Regions from separate parts of the Nocardioides sp. Z13_37 genome, predicted to be linked through region 2. Evidence: predicted binding sites of a transcription regulator. Region 2 holds the regulator's gene; the other holds the start of a gene.
The links. Region 2 encodes LexA, which represses DNA repair genes until DNA is damaged. Its sites were predicted from a motif close to TCGAACANNTGTTCGA; they were not measured.
Positions count from the first base shown of each region.

Region 1: the regulator LexA is predicted to act here: its motif matches at 1,899-1,914, upstream of AC4H2S_RS13770 (alpha-ketoglutarate-dependent dioxygenase AlkB).

Region 1 is NZ_JBZGDV010000005.1:184,840-189,045, forward strand. It holds gene AC4H2S_RS13755 (oxygenase MpaB family protein) at 1-527, shown strand, start outside; gene AC4H2S_RS13760 (HD domain-containing protein) at 524-1,108, shown strand; gene AC4H2S_RS13765 (GntR family transcriptional regulator) at 1,095-1,817, opposite strand; gene AC4H2S_RS13770 (alpha-ketoglutarate-dependent dioxygenase AlkB) at 1,938-2,549, shown strand; gene AC4H2S_RS13775 (SRPBCC family protein) at 2,553-3,272, opposite strand; gene AC4H2S_RS13780 (FAD binding domain-containing protein) at 3,275-4,120, opposite strand; gene AC4H2S_RS13785 (xanthine dehydrogenase family protein molybdopterin-binding subunit) at 4,117-4,206, opposite strand, start outside.
Region 2 is NZ_JBZGDV010000009.1:50,061-54,266, forward strand. It holds gene AC4H2S_RS18710 (NAD(P)-dependent oxidoreductase) at 1-514, opposite strand, end outside; gene AC4H2S_RS18715 (LysR family transcriptional regulator) at 596-1,483, shown strand; gene lexA (transcriptional repressor LexA) at 1,488-2,210, opposite strand; gene AC4H2S_RS18725 (SDR family oxidoreductase) at 2,337-3,143, shown strand; gene AC4H2S_RS18730 (LysM peptidoglycan-binding domain-containing protein) at 3,333-3,686, shown strand; gene AC4H2S_RS18735 (hypothetical protein) at 3,855-4,206, shown strand, end outside.

The DNA.
Region 1 (4,206 bases), on a different contig from region 2:
CGCACGAGTCGGTGACCGGCACCCTGCCCGACGGCACGCCGTACGCCGCCTCCGACCCGCACCTGCTCGGCTGGGTGCACGCCGCGGAGATCGACAGCTTCCTCGTCGCGCACGACCGCTACGGCCACCGCCCTCTCGTCGGCCCCGAGCGCGACGAGTACGTCGCCCAGGCCGCCGTCGCGGCGGAGCACCTCGGCGTCGTCGACGCCCCGCGGTCGGAGGACGACCTGCGCGCCACGCTGGCGGCCTACGCTCCCGAGCTCCGCGGCACCCCGGCCGCCCGGGAGGCGATCCGCTTCCTGCTGCTGCACCCCGACCTGCCCCTGGCCGCGCGGCCCGGCTACCTGTCGCTGGCCACGGCCGCGATCGGGCTGCTGCCCGCCGACGCCCGCCGGGAGCTGCGCCTCCCGCCGGTGCCGCCAGTCACCAACCGGGTGCTGGGCGCCGCGGCCACCCGCACCATCCGGTGGGCGATGGCCTCGGGCCACGCCGAGGCCCGCGAGCTGCAGGCGGCGACCGCGCGGTGAGCCTCGCGGCGCGCTGGCCCCTGGCCGACCACGAGGCGCTGCGCGACGCGCTCCTCGCGGCCTGGGACCGCCCGGGCTACCACGACCTGCTGCACCTCGAGGAGGTGCTCGACCGGCTCGACCGACTCGCCGCCGCGGGTGCCGCCTTCGACCCCACCACGACACGGCTCGCCGCGTGGTTCCACGACGCGGTCTACGACGGTGCCGACGACGACGAGGAGCGCTCCGCCGCGTGGGCCGAGCACGCCCTGCCGCACGCCTACGCCGGCGAGGTGGCCCGGTTGGTGCGGCTGACCGCGCGCCACGACCCCGAGGCCGGCGACGGTGCCGGCGCAGCGCTCAGCGACGCCGACCTGGCCATCCTGGCCGCGCCGCGGCCCCGCTACGACTCCTACGCGGCGGGCGTGCGCGCCGACTTCGCGCACGTCGGCGACGACGACTTCCGGGCCGGCCGGGCAGCGGTGCTGCGCGACCTCGTGGAGCGAGCGCACCTCTTCGCCACGCCGCAGGCGCGCGAGCTGTGGGAGGACGCCGCCCGGGCGAACCTGGAGCGGGAGCTCGCCGGGCTCAGCGGTCGGTGAGCTGGAGGTAGACCGTGAAGCGGTCGTGGCGGTAGCAGGTGCGCGAGACCTCCACGATGCGGCCGTCGGAGACCGCGCGGCGGGCGTGGCGCAGCACGGGGTCGCCCTCGGCGATCTCGAGGATCGTCGCCTCCTCGGCGCTGGCGCTGTCGGCGCTGATCGAGTCCTCGACCTCGGTCGGGCGCAGGCCGCGGGCGGCGAGCGCCTCGTAGAGGCTGGTGGGCGTGCCGTGCTGGAGGAAGCCGGGGAGCAGCACCTCGTTGAGGTAGGCGTCCTCGACGCAGACGATGGCCTGGTCGGCGCGCCGCAGGCGGCGCCAGTGGAGCACGGGGTCGCCGGGTGAAATGTCGAGGGCGCGGGCCACGCCCGGCCCCGCCTGCTCCACGCGGGCGAGGAGCGTCTGCGACTCCGGCAGCATCCCGCGGCGGCGGATCTCCTCGGTGAAGGAGGTGAGCCGGCCGGCGGTCTTGGGCGGTTGGGCGACGAAGGTGCCGCGGCCGGGGATGCGCTCGAGCAGGCCCTCGGCGACCAGCGCGTCGAGCGCCTGGCGCACGGTCATCCGCGCGACGCCGAAGCGGGCCACGAGCTCGCGCTCGGACGGTGCGGCCGATCCCGGGGGCTGGGCCTCGATCAGGCCACGCACGTGCTCACGGACCTGGACGTGTTTCAACGCCCTCTGACGCGGCACGACCAGGTCCACGGGATCCATGCACCTCAGGCTAGGACTGGGCCGGGCGGGCGTCTGCACTTTGGGCGAGACCACGGTTAAGCCTTGACGATTTCTTTATGTTCGAATGGGTGTTCGAACATCTGGGGTAGCATCGTGCCCGTGGACTTCCAGACGTCCCTCTTCGCCGACACCGCCGCCGACCACGCCGGGCTCGCCCCGGAGCGCCGGCGGCTCTCCCACGGCGCGTGGGTCGACGTCCAGCGCAACTGGCTCGCCGCGCCCGACGACGTCTTCACCGCGCTCGTCGAGCGGGTGCCGTGGCGCGCCGAGCGGCGCGAGATGTACGACGCGGTGGTCGACGTGCCGCGCCTGGTCCACACCTACCTCGCCGCCGACCCCCTGCCCCACCCGGCGCTCGACCGGGCCCGCGCCGAGCTGAGCGAGCACTACCTGCCCGAGCTCGGCGAGCCGTTCATGAGCGCCGGCTGCTGCTACTACCGCGACGGTCGCGACTCCGTGGCGTGGCACGGCGACACCATCGGCCGCGGCCGCTCGGCCGACACGATGGTCGCGATCATCAGCGTCGGCGACCCGCGGCGCCTGCTGCTGAGGCCGCGGGGCGGGGGCGCGTCGATCGCGATCACCATGGGCCACGGCGACCTCCTGGTGATGGGCGGGTCGTGCCAGCGCACGTGGGAGCACGCGGTGCCCAAGGTCGCCCACGCCGGGCCGCGGATCTCGGTCCAGTACCGCCCGCTCAATGTGTTCTGAGCCCTACCTCCTGAGCAGCCGGCGCAGCACGAGCAGGCCCACGACGACCGCGACCGCCTGCTTCCAGTAGGACCGGGCGAGCACCGGGAGCACCGTGCTGCCGAGGTCGAGCGCCCCCGGCTCCCGCGCCTCGGCCACCTCGGGCGGTGAGCCAGCAACCTTTCCGGCCGCCGATTCGGTTGCCTGCTCACCGCCCGTCGCAGCCGCGTACGCCGGCGGTGAGCCAGCAACCCTTCCGGCCGCCGATCCGGTTGCCTGCTCACCGCCCGTCGGAGGAGAGGGGGCCGCGAGTCGCTGCTCCAGGCAGGCGACGAACTGGCCGAGCAGCTTGTCGGAGACGTCCTGCATCACCCCGCGCCCGAACTGTGCCGGCTTGCCGGTGATCGACAGGTCGGTCGCGACCGAGACGTCGGTGGAGCCCCCGGCGTCGGCCATCGAGACCGTCACCGTGGCGCCGGCGGTGCCGTTGCCCCGCTTGTCCTTGCCCTTGGCGTCGACGACGAAGCGGTGGGCCTCGGGGTCCTTCTCCACGAAGGTGCCGCTGCCGTTGTAGAGCAGGGCGATCGGGCCGAGCTTGACCTTCACCGAGCCGGCGAACGACTCCTCGTCGGCCTCGGTGACCTGGGCGCCCGGGAAGCACTCGGCGACCGAGGCGATGTCGTTGAAGTGCGCCCAGGTCTCCTCGACGCCGATCGGGACGGTGAAGCGATGACTGAGCTCCACGCCTACGACCCCGCAGCCGCGAGCACGGCCCGCCCGGTGAGCACGCGGGCGAGGTGCTGGCGGTAGTCGGCCGCACCGTTGAGGTCCGACGGCGGACTGGTGCCCTCCGACGCGAGCTGCGCCGCCTCGCGCACGCCGTCCTCGGTCGCCGCGGCGCCCGCCAGCGCCGCCTCGGTGGCGCGGGCGCGCAACGGCGTCGAGCCCATGTTGGTCAGGCCGACCCTCGCCTCGTCGATCGACCCGTGCACCGTCGCGGCGACCGCCACGATCGGCCACTGGTGGGCGACCCGGACGAACTTCTCGTAGTGGGCCCCCCAACCGGTGTGCTTGGGGATCCGCACCTCGGTGAGGATCTCGTCCTCGCCGATGGCGGTCTCGAAGAGGTCGACGAAGAAGTCGTCGGCACCGACCGTCCGCGTGCCGCCCGGGCCGGCGATGACGAACTGGGCGCCCAGCGCGAGCGCCGGCGCGCCGAGGTCGCCGGCGGGGTCGGCGTGCGCCAGAGCGCCGCCGAAGGTGCCGCGGTGCCGGATCTGCGAGTCCGCGACCTCCGCCTCGGCCTTCGACAGCAGCAGGGCGTGCTCCTTGACGAGGGGGTGGTCGCGCACGTCGTGGTGGGTGGTCATCGCGCCGATCACGATGGCGTCGCCGTCGTCGCGGATGCCCCGCAGCGAGGAGATGCCGCCGAGGTCGATGACGACCTCGGGGGCGTTGAGCCGCATGCGCAGGACCGGCAGCAGGCTCTGCCCGCCGGCCAGGATCTTGGCGTCGTCGCCGTGGCGGCCGAGCGCGGCCAGCGCCTCCTCGACCGACGTGGGGGCGAGGTAGTCGAACTGCACCGGGATCACTGGGCTGCTCCTTCACCGGAGGTGGGGTCCTGGTTGAGCGCGCCCTCCTGGAAGTGGGGCATCGCGTCGGGGGGCGTCTCGGTCGC
Region 2 (4,206 bases):
CGGCAAGCAGGGCGCCGGCGAGCGACGAGTTGGCGACCAGCTTGGCGGCCGCGGCCTCGCGCGGGGTGTCGAAGCGGCGTACGTCGCCGGCCACCGGCGCCAGCGTGGCGACCGCGTCCTCGACGTCGGCGGCCCGACCGCCCGCGAGCACGCGCAGGGTGCCCGCGCGGACCGCCGGCACGGAGCCGAGGACGGGTGCGTGGACGTAACGGCCGCCGGCCGAGACCACGACCGACGCCAGCTCGTCGGCGTCGTCCACCCCGACGGTGCTCGTGACGACGACGAGCCGTCCGGACAGGTGCTCGGCGACCTGCTCGAGCACCGCGCGACAGGCCGCACCGTCGAAGAGGGCGAGCACGACCGGCCCCGGTCGTGCCACCGCCTCCACGGCCGTGCCCGCCGTCCCGCCGCCGCTCCGGCTCCACGACGCGACGCTCGCACCGCCGGACGCGAACCTCTCCACCATCGCCCGGCCCATCCGACCCAGCCCCAGCACCACCACGTCATCGCTCATGGCACCGACTTTGGGGCCCGCGGTGGTGTGCCACAAGCGCAGATCGGGCATCCAGTCATGCGATCGGCGCATACTTCACCCATGGCACTGACGGCATGGCGGACGTTCGTGACGGTCTGCGACGCGGGCTCCTTCACGGCCGCGGCCGGGGAGCTCGGCTACACCCAGTCGGCGATCTCGCGGCAGGTGGCGAGCCTGGAGCAGGACCTCGGCGAGGTCCTGCTCGAGCGCCTGCCGCGCGGCGTCCGCCCGACGGCCGCGGGGCAGGCACTGCTGCCGCACGCCCGCTTGGTGGTGGGTGAGGTCGCCCGGGCGAGAGGCGCCGTACGTCGTGCCCGGGCCGGCGACGCGGTCCTGCTCACCCTCGGCGCCGTGCCGTCCGCCTCCGTCGACCTCGTGCCCCGCACGCTGCGGTCGCTGCCGGCCGACGGGCCACGGGTGACGCTGCGCTCGGGCGGATCCGCCGGGCTGCACGAGCGGGTGCGCACCGGCGACGTCGACGTCGCGGTCGTCACCGACTACCCGCCGGGGCTGCCCAGCGACCCCGAGGTGCGGCACACGAGACTGCTCGAGGACGAGATGTGCGTGGTGGTGCCCGCGCGGCACGCCCTGGCCGCGGGTCGCCGCCGCGTGCGGCTCACGTCGTTCGCCGACGAGGTCTGGGCCGAGGACCACCGCGGCTCGGGCAGCCTGCTCCAGCAGGCCGCGGGCCGGTGCGGGTTCGAGCCCAGGGTCGAGCTGGTCGCGGGCGACCTCCTCGGCAAGGTGGCGCTGGTCGCGGCCGGGCTCGCGGTCGCCCTGGTGCCGGGCATGCTGGTGCCGGGCCTGCCGGCGGGCGTCGTCGTACGACGTCTGGTCGCGCCGCCGACCCGCACGGTCTACGCGCTGAGCCGGGTGCGGCGCCCGCAGCCCGGCGTCGAGGAGCTCACCGCAGCGCTGGTGGCCGCCGCCGCGTCCGGCCCTGCGTGAGGGGTCAGAGGCTGCGCAGCACCGCGGTGACGACGCCGAGGATGGTGGCGTTGTCACCGGGGATGGGGTCGTAGGCGTCGTTGTGGGGGAGCAGCCACACGTGGCCGTCCTTGCGCTGGAAGGTCTTGACGGTCGCCTCGCCCTCGATCAGCGCGGCGACGATCTGGCCGTTGGTGGCCGTCTGCTCCTGGCGGATCACGACGTAGTCGCCGTTGCAGATCGCCGCGTCGACCATCGAGTCGCCCGAGACCTCGAGCAGGAACAGGGTGCCGTCGCCGACCAGCTGCTTGGGCAGCGGGAACACGTCGGTGACCTGCTCCTCGGCCAGGATCGGGCCACCCGCGGCGATGCGGCCGACGACCGGGATGTTGACCGCCGCCGGCATCGCGTCGCCGATGCCGGTCTCGTCGACCGACGTCTCCTCGGCGCTCGACATCGAGCGGCGTGCGGCCATCACCTCGGGGAGGAACACCTCGAGGGCACGGGGACGGTTGGGGTCGCGCTTGAGGAAGCCCTTGCCCTCGAGCACGCGGAGCTGGTGGGCGACGCTGGACGACGACGTGAGGCCCACGGCCTGGCCGATCTCGCGCATCGAGGGCGGGTAGCCCTTGGCCTCGATGGAGTCCTTGATCGTGGCGAGCACCCGCTGCTGGCGCGGGGTCAGGCCGGTGGCGTCCGGGGGGCCGTCGGGCATCTCGATGACGTTCTTGTCGTCCTGCTTGGCCATGCGTCCTCCACTACGGTTGCCCCCTCCGTCCGCCGCTTCAGGGAGGAGCTGGTGGGCCCACCGTAGTCCTCTCCGCACGTCAGGATCAAACACCTGTTCGAAGCCGCGTGTCGCTAGGGTCCGACCATGTCCACCACCTCGCCGGCCACCGCGTCCACCTCGTGCGTCGTGACGGGTGGTGCGCGTGGGATCGGGCGGGGCATCGCGGAGCTGATGGTCGCCCGCGGGCACCGCGTCGTGATCGGTGACATCGACGGCTGGGCGGCCGCCGCCACGGCGGCCGAGATCGGTGCCGTGGCCGGCCTGGCCCAGGACGTACGCGATCCCGCCTCGCACCGGCTCGTGGCCGAGGAGGCGGCGCGGCACGGTGTCCTGGCGGCGTGGTTCAACAACGCCGGCGTCGGTGACGACGGTGCGCTCGCCTCGCTGACGGAGGAGCAGGTGCGCCGGCTGGTCGAGGTCAACCTGCTCGGCACGACATGGGGCACCCGCGCGGCGCTCGCCGCCTTCGGCGGGGCGGGTGGGGACGTGGTCAACGTCGCCTCCCTCGCCGGCCTCGGGCCGGTGCCGGGCTACAGCATGTACGCCGCCACCAAGGCCGCGGTCGTCTCGCTGTCGATGTCGGTGAACGCCGAGGCGCCCCGCGGTGTGCGCGTGCACGCGCTGTGCCCGGACGGGGTCGACACCGCGATGCTCGCCGCCCAGGACCCTGACGGCCTGGGCTCCCAGCTGACCTACTCGGGCGGCCCGATCCTGTCCGTCGCGGCCGTCGCCGCGGCAGCCGTCGACCTGCTGGGGTCCGCTCGTGTGGTGCGCGCGGTGCCGGGGTGGCGCGGGGGAGTCGTGCGTGGCTCGGCGCTCGCTCCCGGCCTGATGCAGCACGCGGCCGGGCTCTTCGCCGCGCAGGGGCGACGGGCCATGAAGCGTCGCTGACGCTCCTTCGGGACGCGCCGAACATTTGTTCGACGAGGTGCTTGCGCCGTTCGAACACGTGCTCTACCGTCGTACACATGTTCGATCGAACGTCTGATCGACACCCGGTGGCCCAGGCCACTGTCGGTGGGTCCGACTAGACATTCGCTCGACAGAGACGACCGGCTGATTCTTCCCCAGGAGGCCACCATGAGCACCCTCAGCCTTTCCCCCGCTTTCGCCCCGGCTGCTGCCCGCACCCGCTCCACCGTGCGGCTGACCCGCCGAGGTCGGCTCGTGGTCTTCCTGACTGCGCTGTTCCTCGCCCTCGCCGTGGCGTTCATGCTCGCCGGCGGCGCGGTCGGCACCGACGAGGCCGGCCAGCCGGCCCCGACCGAGATCGTCCAGGTCGCGCCCGGCGACACCCTGTGGGGGATCGCCAGCGACATCGCCACCGACGGCGACGTCCGCTCGGTGATGACCGAGATCGAGCGGCTCAACGCCCTCGAGTCCGCCGGCCTCGCGGCCGGCCAGAAGCTCCGCGTCCCAGTCGTCTCCGACTGACGCAGAGGCCTCCATCAGCCGCTTCGACCCCGGCTGGTGGACCAGGGGAAGGCGAGGGGCGGGCCCACGGGCCCGCCCCTCGGCGCATTTCCGCACGCCTCTCGGGTCGTCGTCCACAGCTTTCGTCGCGGGGGTGGTTGCGCGGGCTGTCGAATGGGTAGTTTCAGCGTGCTGACGAAGTTCTCGGGAAGGCACTTCATGCACCCACGCCGCGCACTCGCGCTCACCCTCGCGGTCCCGCTCCTCCTCGCCGGGTGCTCCGACGGCCCCGAGCCCGAGCCGAAGATCCCCGAGACCACGAGCTCCTCGCCCACCCCCACGCCGACCGAGACCGAGACGGCGGAGGCCGAGAGTCCGGAGGACTTCATCCGGCGGTGGGTCGAGGTGGGAGACAGGATGCAGGTCACGGGTGATGCGGAGGAGTTCAAGCGCTTGTCCCGCAACTGCCAAGCCTGCGCCGGTGTTGCCAAGCAAGTGGAGTCGATCTATGGGTCCGGCGGCTCGATTGAGTTCTCCGGAA